Regions from separate parts of the Kitasatospora viridis genome, predicted to be linked through region 2. Evidence: riboswitches for the same ligand, from Rfam matches in the RefSeq annotation. Region 2 holds a riboswitch; the other holds the start of a gene.
What was found. A riboswitch is a leader RNA that binds a small molecule or an ion and turns the genes downstream of it on or off. The one in region 2 is predicted to bind guanidine.

Region 1 (4,406 bases), 4.9 Mb from region 2:
CGGCGATCGGCTTCCCCGCGGTGGCGACGATGTCGTCGTCGGTGTCCCGGAACGGGACGCCGAGGTGCTCGGCGACCAGTCGGCCCACGGTGCTCTTGCCGGCCCCGGGCGGGCCGACCAGCACCACGCGCGGACCGGTCACCGGACGACCAGGTTGTCGAGGTAGCCCTGCACGTTGCGGCGGGTCTCCGAGACGTGGTCGCCGCCGAACTTCTCCAGCACCGCGTCGGCCAGCACCAGCGCGACCATCGCCTCGGCGACGATGCCGGCGGCCGGCACCGCGCAGACGTCGGAGCGCTGGTGGTGCGCCTTGGCCGGCTCGCCGGTGCGCACGTCGATGGTGCGCAGCGCCCGCGGCACGGTGGCGATCGGCTTCATCGCGGCCCGCACCCGCAGCAGTTCGCCGGTGGACAGGCCGCCCTCGGTGCCGCCGGAGCGGCCGGAAGTGCGCTTGACGCCCTGCTCGGAGGGGACGATCTCGTCGTGCGCCAGCGAGCCGGGGATCCGGGCCAGCTCGAAGCCGTCGCCGACCTCGACGCCCTTGATCGCCTGGATGCCCATCAGCGCGGCGGCCAGCCGGGCGTCCAGTCGGCGGTCCCAGTGCACGTGCGAGCCCAGGCCCACCGGCACGTTGTAGGCCAGCACCTCGACCACTCCGCCCAGGGTGTCGCCGTCCTTGTGCGCCTGGTCGATCTCGGCCACCATCGCCGCCGACGCGTCGGCGTCCAGGCAGCGCACCGGGTCCTCGTCGAGGCGGGCCTCGTCCAAGGGCAGCGGCAGCACGCCGGCCGGGGCCTTGGCGGCGCCCAACTCGACCACGTGCGAGACCAGTTCGATGCCGCAGACCTCCTTGAGGAAGGAGCGGGCGACCGTGCCGAGCGCGACCCGGGCGGCGGTCTCCCGGGCGCTGGCGCGCTCCAGGATCGGCCGGGCCTCGTCCAGCGAGTACTTCTGCATGCCGGCCAGGTCGGCGTGGCCGGGGCGGGGGCGGGTCAGCGCCTCGTTGCGGGCCAGGCCGGCCAGGATCTCCGGGTCCACCGGGTCGGCGGCCATCACCTGCTGCCACTTCGGCCACTCGGTGTTGCCGACCATGACGGCCACCGGGCTGCCCAGGCTCTCGCCGTGCCGGACGCCACCGAGGAAGGTGACCTCGTCCTGCTCGAACTTCATCCGGGCGCCGCGACCGTAGCCGAGCCGGCGCCGGGCCAGCGCGTCGGCCACCGCGGCGGTGGTCACGGGCACGCCGGCGGGCAGGCCCTCCAAGGTCGCGACCAGGGCGGGACCGTGCGACTCCCCCGCCGTCAGCCAGCGCAACGTACCCAACGGTGCTCCTTCATAGCGGACTCCCCGGGCGCCCGGGGCGGCGCCGGTCGGGCCCCGCCGGGGCCCGCGTCCCGATCCTTTCACGTCCCGGCACCTGGACGGGTCATGGTCCGGTTGGCGGACGCCAGGTGTTCACCGCGCGGTCCCGCGGTCCCAGGAACGGTTGCGGCCCGGGCCCTCGGGGCCGCCGGGTCGATGGTGCACAATGGACTGACCGCCGCCATCCCGCGGCCACCGGACGAGACGCGCCGTACCCGGACCGACAAGACGACGCACCGTCAGGAGGACGCCGGTATGGAGCAGGCCGTTCAGGTCTTCGGATCGATTCTGATCCTCGTACCCTTCGCGCTCGCCCAGTGGGGCCGGATCAGCGCGCACTCCCGCCCGTACCTGCTGCTGAACCTGTGCGGTTCGGCGATCCTCGCGGTGCTCGCCGGGCTCACCTCGCAGTGGGGGTTCCTGCTGCTGGAGGGCGTCTGGGCGGTGGTCTCGGCGAACAGCCTGATCGCCGCGCTGCGCGGGCGCACCCCGCGGGCCACCCACTAGCCGAACCGGCCGAGCAGCGGCTCAGCCCCGCAGCGCCGCCTCGCCGGCCGCCCGCATCGCCGCCAGCGGACCCTCCGGCACGCCGGTGAACTGCTCGAACTGCAGCACCGCCTGGTGCACCAACAGGTCGAGGCCGCCGAGCACGGTCGCGCCGCGGGCGGCGCAGGCGGCGGCCAGCGCGGTCGGCCAGGGGTGGTAGAGCACGTCGAAGAGCGCGCCCGGGGTGGCGGTCAGGCGCTCGGCGAACGCATCGGTGGCGCCGACCGGCGTGGTCGAGACGGTCAGCGGCGCCTCCAGCGCCCGCGCCCCGTCCGCCCAGTCGGCCGCCAGCACCGTGAGCCCCAGCCGCTCCCCCAGCTCGCGCATCTCGCGGGCCCGCTCGGGCGAGCGCACGTAGACCGTCACCTCGCCGTCGGTCAGCTGGGCCAGCGCGGCCAGCGCCGAGGAGGCGGTGGCCCCCGCGCCGAGCACCGCGGCCCGCTCGACCCGCTCGATGCCGCGCTCGCGCAGCGCGGCGACCAGGCCCGGCACGTCGGTGTTGTCGCCCCGGCGGCGGCCGTCCGGCTCGAAGACCAGGGTGTTCACCGCGTCCACCGCGAGCGCGGCCTCGCCCACCTCGTCCAGCAGCGGGATCACCGCGCGCTTGAGCGGCATGGTGAGCGAGCAGCCCGCCCAGCCGTCCCGCCGCACCGCGAGCCCCTCGACGAAAGCGGGCAGCCCCGCCTCGTCCACCTCGAACCGGCCGTACTCCCAGTCGGTCAGGCCCAGCGCGGCGTAGCCGGCGTTGTGCAGCACCGGGGAGAGCGAGTGCGCGATCGGCGAACCGAGCACGGCGGCGCGGTGGTGCATGGTCACCCCTGTCGGGTCGTCAGCTGATGGTCACTTGCAGGTGGTGGTGGCCGCGTCGAAGCCCCGGTGGTTGTCGGTGCAGTACTCCTTGACGTTCGCCGCGAACTCGTCCTTGGAGACCGAGAAGCGGGTCTCGGTCGGGCTCATCGCGATGAAGTAGACCCACTGGCCCGGCGTCGGGTTCAGCACCGCCTTGAGCGCGTCCTCACCGGGGTTGGAGATCGGCGTCGGCGGCAGGCCCGGGTTGATGTAGGTGTTGTACTTGTTCGAGCCGTCCTTGATCTGCGCGTCGGTCAGCTGCTTCGAGCCGACCGAGTACTGCAGCGTGGTGTCCATGCCCAGGGTGTGGTTGGTGGCGGTGGTGGTCAGCCGGTTGTTGATCACCCGGGCCATCTTGCCGAAGTCGGCCACGTTGTTGCCCTCGGCCTGCAGGATGCTCGCCTCGGTGACCACCTCGTAGGCGTTCTTCAGGCCGATCTGCGCGGCGGCGGCGTCCAGGCCCAGCGAGTTGTACTCGTTGACCGCGTTGGTGACCATCTGCTTCAGCAGGTCCTCGGGCTTCATGCCGTCGGCCACCGAGTACTTGGACGGCCAGAGGAAGCCCTCGGGGTTGTTGTTCGCGTAGGCCGGCAGGCCCAGGTTGGCGACGTTCGCCTTGGCCGCCGCGGCGGTGGTGCCCGCGCTCAGCTTCAGCTTCGTGTCGATCATCGCGTAGATCGCGGTGGAGGTCTTGCCCTCCGGAATGATCAGCGAGTCGCCGCCCGCCTCGCTGACCATCTCGGCCACCGCGGCGTCGCCGGACATCTGCAGCGCCATGATGTAGTAGCCCGGCTGCAGCATCTTGTTGGCCCGGTTGTAGGCGTTGACGAAGGCGCCGGTGCTCTTCACCACGCCCGCCTTCTGCAGCACCAGGGCCATGTCCGAGGCGGTGGCGCCGTCCTGGATCTGCACCTGCACCTTGCCGGTGCCGTTGCCCGCGAAGTCCGGCGGCGGGCCGAAGTGGCTCTTGTAGAAGCCGTAGCCCCACCAGCCGGCGCCGCCGACGGCGGCCAGCAGCACGACGGCGGCGGTCAGGCAGGCGCCGCCGTTGCGCAGGCCCGACTTCTTTCCCTTGGCCTTGCGCTTGGCCTCGGCCTCGGCGCTGTCGTCCTGGTCGCCGAGGAAGGAGCCGAACTCGCCGTCCCGCTCCTCGGCGTACTCGTCCTCGGCGTACCCGCCCTCGGGGTGCTCGCCGTCGAGGTGCTCCTCGTCGGTGTACTCGTCCTCGGCGTGCTCGGCGTACTCGTCGTACTCCTGGTACGGCTCGTCCGCGACGGGCTGCGGGTTGTCCAGGGCGGCGGCCTCGGCCTCCCAGTCGATGCCGTCGGGGCCCGGGCCGCCGGTGTGCTCCTGCGGCGCCGGCTGCTGGAGCTGCTGCGGCGCCCGGGGCTGGACCTGCTGCGGCACCTGCTGGAACTGCTGCGGCGGCATCTGCTGCGCCGCCTGCTGGAACTGCTGGGCCTGCTGCGGGTATCCCACCTGCTGGGCGTAGCCCTGCTGGTCGACGTAGACCTGCTGCTCGGCGTAGCCCTGCTGGTCCGGATAGCCCTGCTGCTCGGGATACCCCTGCTGCTGGAGCATCTGCGCCTGGCCCGGCTGCTGCGGGTAGCCGGCCTGCTGCTGGTAGCCCTGCTGCTGCCACTGCTGCT
Region 2 (4,406 bases):
GCTTGGCCAGCACCGTGGTCCGCAGACCCTCGGCGATCTCGTCGAAGCCGTCCAGCACCGGCAGCACGGCTTCCGAGTGGACCAGTTCGGCCGCCAGGGTCGCACCGTTGGCGGCCCGGGCGGCGAGCCGCGGGTGGTCGCGCAGCAGCAGGTCGGTCAGCCAGTCGCGCAGGGAGAGCACGGTCGGGTCCCAGGAGCCGAGGCTGAAGATCACCGGCACCCGCTCGGGGCACTCGGGCCCGGCCTCCAGCAGGTCGAGGGCGAGCCGGATCGCGAGCACCGACTTGCCGGAGCCGGCCGGGCCGAGCACCACCAGCCGCCCGGAGGAGACCCGCCGGTAGACCTCGGCGACCCGGCCCACCTCGCCCGCCAGGTCGAGTTCCGGCACCGCGCCGCCGGGCGGGACGAGCAGCACGTTCTCCGGCAGGTCGCTCAGCTCCGGCGGCGCGAGCTCCCAGCGCACCGGCAGCACGAACGGGTCGTGCACCCGGCGCTGCTCCTCCTCGCGCCGCAGCCGCCGCCGCACCTCGCGGGCCAGTTCGGCGGCGGGCCCGGCGAGCTCCGGCCGCAGCTGCGGCGCGGGCGGGCCGGACGCGGGGGCGGGGGCGGGTGTTCCGGGCGCGGGCCGGCCCTCCGGCTCCCACGCGACGCCCGCCAGCGCGGCCGCCAGCCGCCGGGTGTCCTCGGGGCTGGCGTTCAGCGCCTCGGCGAGCTGGTTGAGCGTGCTCAGCCGCAGGTCGGCGGCGCGCCCGGTCTCCACCCGGCGGATGGTGCTGACGCTCACTGCGGACAGCTCCGCCAGCTTCTCCTGCGTCAGTCGAGCGTCCGTGCGCATCCGCCGTACCAGCGGGCCGAGTTGCTCAAGCACCCCCGTGCCCCCTCTGTTCCCCCGTCAGGTCGCAGGGAGTCTAGCGCGGCCACCGGTCAGCGATGACCGGTGCGCTGACCTGTTCCTTCCCCCCGTGGCACGCCGACCATCGGGTGCTGACACCCCGTCAGGCGGGGCACTTGGGAGGGATCGTGGCGGACCGGTACTGGTGCGGCGAGTGCGGCTTCAGGACGCCGTGGCTCACCCGGGCCGAGGGCGCGCGCCGCCTGCTCGACCACCACCGCGCCCGGCACCCCGGCGTGCCGCCCACCGGCCACCTGGAGAGCACTCGCAGACCGTCCGCGCCCGTGCTGCTGCTCGTCGGGGCGGGCCTGCTGCTGCTCGCCCTCGCCCTGCTGGCGGCCGCCTGCGGCACCGTCAGTTGACGACCAGGATCAGGTCCGGCAGCACGTGGCGGCCCGGCCCGTCGCCCGCCCCGGCGAGGGCCGCGCGGATCTCGTGCAGGTGGCGGACCGTCAGCTGGAGCGGCGGCTCATCGGGCTGGTAGGTGGTGCGGATCGGGTAGTCCACGCCGGGCTCGGTGGTCATCTCGATGTGGCAGCCGAGCAGGTGGCTGACGGGGCGCTGCTCGCAGAACTCGATCAGCCGCTCGATGGTGCGGGCGAACGCGGCCCGGTCGTCGATGTAGAGCCGGCCCGGGTACACGGTGTCGCCGGTGAGCAGGAACCCCGTGCGCGGGTCGTGGAAGGTGACCGCCGCCTCGTGGTGCCCGGGCGTGGCCAGGCACTCCAGCACCCGCCCGCCGAGGTCGAGCCGCACCACGGCCTCCGGGTCCGCCGCGCTGAACCCGAAGAAGGCGAACGCGCTCGCACGGTCGGCCGGCACCACGGTGGTGTCCGCCCGGTCGGCGAACTGGCCGTCGCCGGCCACGTGGTCCCCGTGCGCGTGGGTGTGGACCACGAGCAGCCGGTACCCGTCGCGCGGATGCCGGGCGAGCCAGTCCTCGACCAGCCCGTCCACCACCCGCCGCAGCGGGAAGTACTCGGGGGACGCGGTCGCCCCGGTGTCGATCAGCACCGCCCGCTCCTGCCCGAACAGCAGGAAGAGGAACGGTGCCTCGTAGTCGACCGCCTTGTTCTGCCGCAGGATGACGGTGTGCTCGTCGTACCCGTGCACCTGGATGTCGGGGTCGGTGTTGTGCTTCGCCGACGGCGACCCGTGGATCCACCGCACGTCCAACCCACCACCGGTACCGCCCTGCCCTGCGCCCACGACGACTCCTCGCGTGCGTCGTCTTGGCGGACCGGGTACGGCGCACATCTCGTCCGGGGCGGGCCCGGACGGGCCGCCTCGGCGATCATAGGCGCCGCCCGTCCGCTCCGCAGCGGTCGAGCGGGGAGCGCCGGTCACCGGGGAGCGCGGCCGACGACAGCCGGGAGACCGATCCGATCAACCGTCAGATCCGATGCCGTCCTTGCGATTTGGTCCGCCGGCGGTCGCCCCTCGACGCCGGCCCCACGGCGACGTCGCGCCCTGCCGCGCACCCGCCTGCTTTCCGATCCGCTCGAATCACCCGGAAACGCAATCCGACAGACCATCAGGAACACCTTTACCGTCCATGGTCGCGGTATCGCCACCCGCTCCGCCGAAATCGGCTCCACCAGTCGACGGCTACCCATACGCTCCATGTTCCTATACGATTCAGCTGCCCGCCGCCTCGGTATGCTAAAGCTGCCCGACCGGCGGATTCGCAAGATGAGTGACGTTGTACACATGGGGGGCTGTCTTGACGACAGAAGCTGCTGTCGTGCCAGTGGACGACTGGTCTGCCGTCGAACTCGACCGGGCGCTTCCGGAGCAGCCCTGCGTCATGGGCGGGAACATATCGGCGCAATCACTTCTGAACGCCTACCGGAATGGCTTCTACCCGCTTCCGACCGATGATCCGGACACCGCCGAGGAGAACGAGGTCAGGTATTCCGACCTGGTGGATTCCGGGAACATCAGGATCATGCCGACCGAGCACCCGCTGGGGCCCTACGCGACGCGCTGGTGGAATCCGGACAGCCGTCCGGTGATCGCGCCGAACGAGGCGCACCTGTCGAAGACCCTGCGGCGCCTGCTCCGCAACACCTACGACTGGACCACCACGGCCGACACGGCGTTCGCCCAGGTGGTCGACGCCTGTGCAGCCGAACGTCAACCACCGTGGCTGACGGGGTCGTTGAAGACAGCACTGCTGGAGCTTCACGAGCAGGGCTGGGCCCACAGCGTCGAGGTGTGGTCCGGCGCGGAACTCATCGCCGGCGTGTTCGGCATCGCCTTCGGTTCGGTGTTCAGCATCGACTCGACGTTCCACACCGTGAACGACGCCGGGAAAATCGCTTTCGCGGATGCCCAGGACCGCCTCTCCGGGAATCCTGGCGTGCTGCTCGACCTGCAATGGCCCCAGCATTATCTCGGCAGCCTCGGCGCACATTGGAAGAGCCGCACGGAATACCTGGGAACGGTCGGCGACATCGACGCGCGAGTGGCTTTCTCCACCGACCGCCGACCGGCCGCACGACTGGCCCCTGCCGCCGTTTCCGTGCCGCGTTCCAAGCAGTCCGGCAAGAACTAGTGGGCGGCTTGACGGCCGAAACTCGCCGCGGCCTTCCGGGCCGCTGCCCACACACCATCCCCTGGAGACGCAAGTGAGTTCCACCCTGGCCTCGGAAGATGCCTGGACATCCCTGGTCCTGACTTCGGCAGAACAGCACCCGGACACCGTTTGCCTGGAATTCGCGGGCACCTCCCTGACGTTCCGCGAGTTCGTCGACCAGGCCCGGTCACTGGCCGCCCGACTCGACGACACGGGCATTCGCAGCGGGGACCGGGTGCTGCTGCTCGCCGATCGCGGTCTCGTGCCGTCGATCGGCGTGCTCGGCGCCGTGCTGGCCGGCGCCGTGGTGGTGCCGGTGGATCCGGCGCTGCCGCGCGAGCAACTGCGGTGGCGGGTGACCGACGCCGCCGTCCGGGCTGCGGTGGTGGACACCGCGAACGCGACCGACGCGCTGCTCGCCGAGCTGGCCGTGCCGACGGTCGAGGTGGTTCCCGGCGTCGTGCCGGCGCACGACCCGGTCCCCGCGCACCGGTCGGCACCGGGCCCGGAGAACCCGGCGTACGTCATCTACACCTCCGGATCCACCGGGCGCCCCAAGGGAGTCGAGGTGGCGCACGGGGCCCTGGCGACCATGACCCGGGTGCACGGCGACCTGCTGTTCCGCGAGGGCGACGGCGAACGCCGGCTCGACCGGGTCGCGTTCAACAACCCGATCTCGGCCGACGCGTTCTTCGCCGACCTGGCGGCCCTGGCCGCCGGGCGAACCGGCGTGGTGGTGGACGACGCCACCCGTCGCGACCCGGAGGCGATGGCCGACTGGCTGGTGCACCACCGGATCGACGTCCTCGACGCCACTCCGACCCAGGTGCAGAGCATGCTGCTGGCCGGCCGGGCCGAGGCCGTCGCCGGGCTCGGGCTGCTGGTGCTCGGCGGCGAGGCCGTGTCGGCCCAGCTGTGGCAGCGGCTGCGGGACAT

Region 1: it holds a riboswitch for guanidine, as region 2 does, so the genes downstream of both, FHX73_RS00625 (CBU_0592 family membrane protein) here and FHX73_RS22885 (MBL fold metallo-hydrolase) in region 2, are expected to answer to the same signal.

Annotation. Positions count from the first base shown of each region.
Region 1 covers NZ_VIWT01000001.1:133,054-137,459, forward strand. The annotation lists gene FHX73_RS00615 (shikimate kinase) at 1-142, opposite strand, end outside; gene aroC (chorismate synthase) at 139-1,323, opposite strand; guanidine-III (ykkC-III) riboswitch at 1,535-1,600, shown strand; gene FHX73_RS00625 (CBU_0592 family membrane protein) at 1,618-1,869, shown strand; gene FHX73_RS00630 (shikimate dehydrogenase) at 1,891-2,718, opposite strand; gene mltG (endolytic transglycosylase MltG) at 2,749-4,406, opposite strand, start outside.
Region 2 covers NZ_VIWT01000001.1:5,069,081-5,073,486, reverse strand. The annotation lists gene FHX73_RS22895 (helix-turn-helix domain-containing protein) at 1-868, opposite strand, end outside; gene FHX73_RS22890 (hypothetical protein) at 1,021-1,254, shown strand; gene FHX73_RS22885 (MBL fold metallo-hydrolase) at 1,247-2,101, opposite strand; guanidine-III (ykkC-III) riboswitch at 2,114-2,181, opposite strand; gene FHX73_RS22880 (leucyl/phenylalanyl-tRNA--protein transferase) at 2,637-3,449, shown strand; gene FHX73_RS22875 (non-ribosomal peptide synthetase) at 3,523-4,406, shown strand, end outside.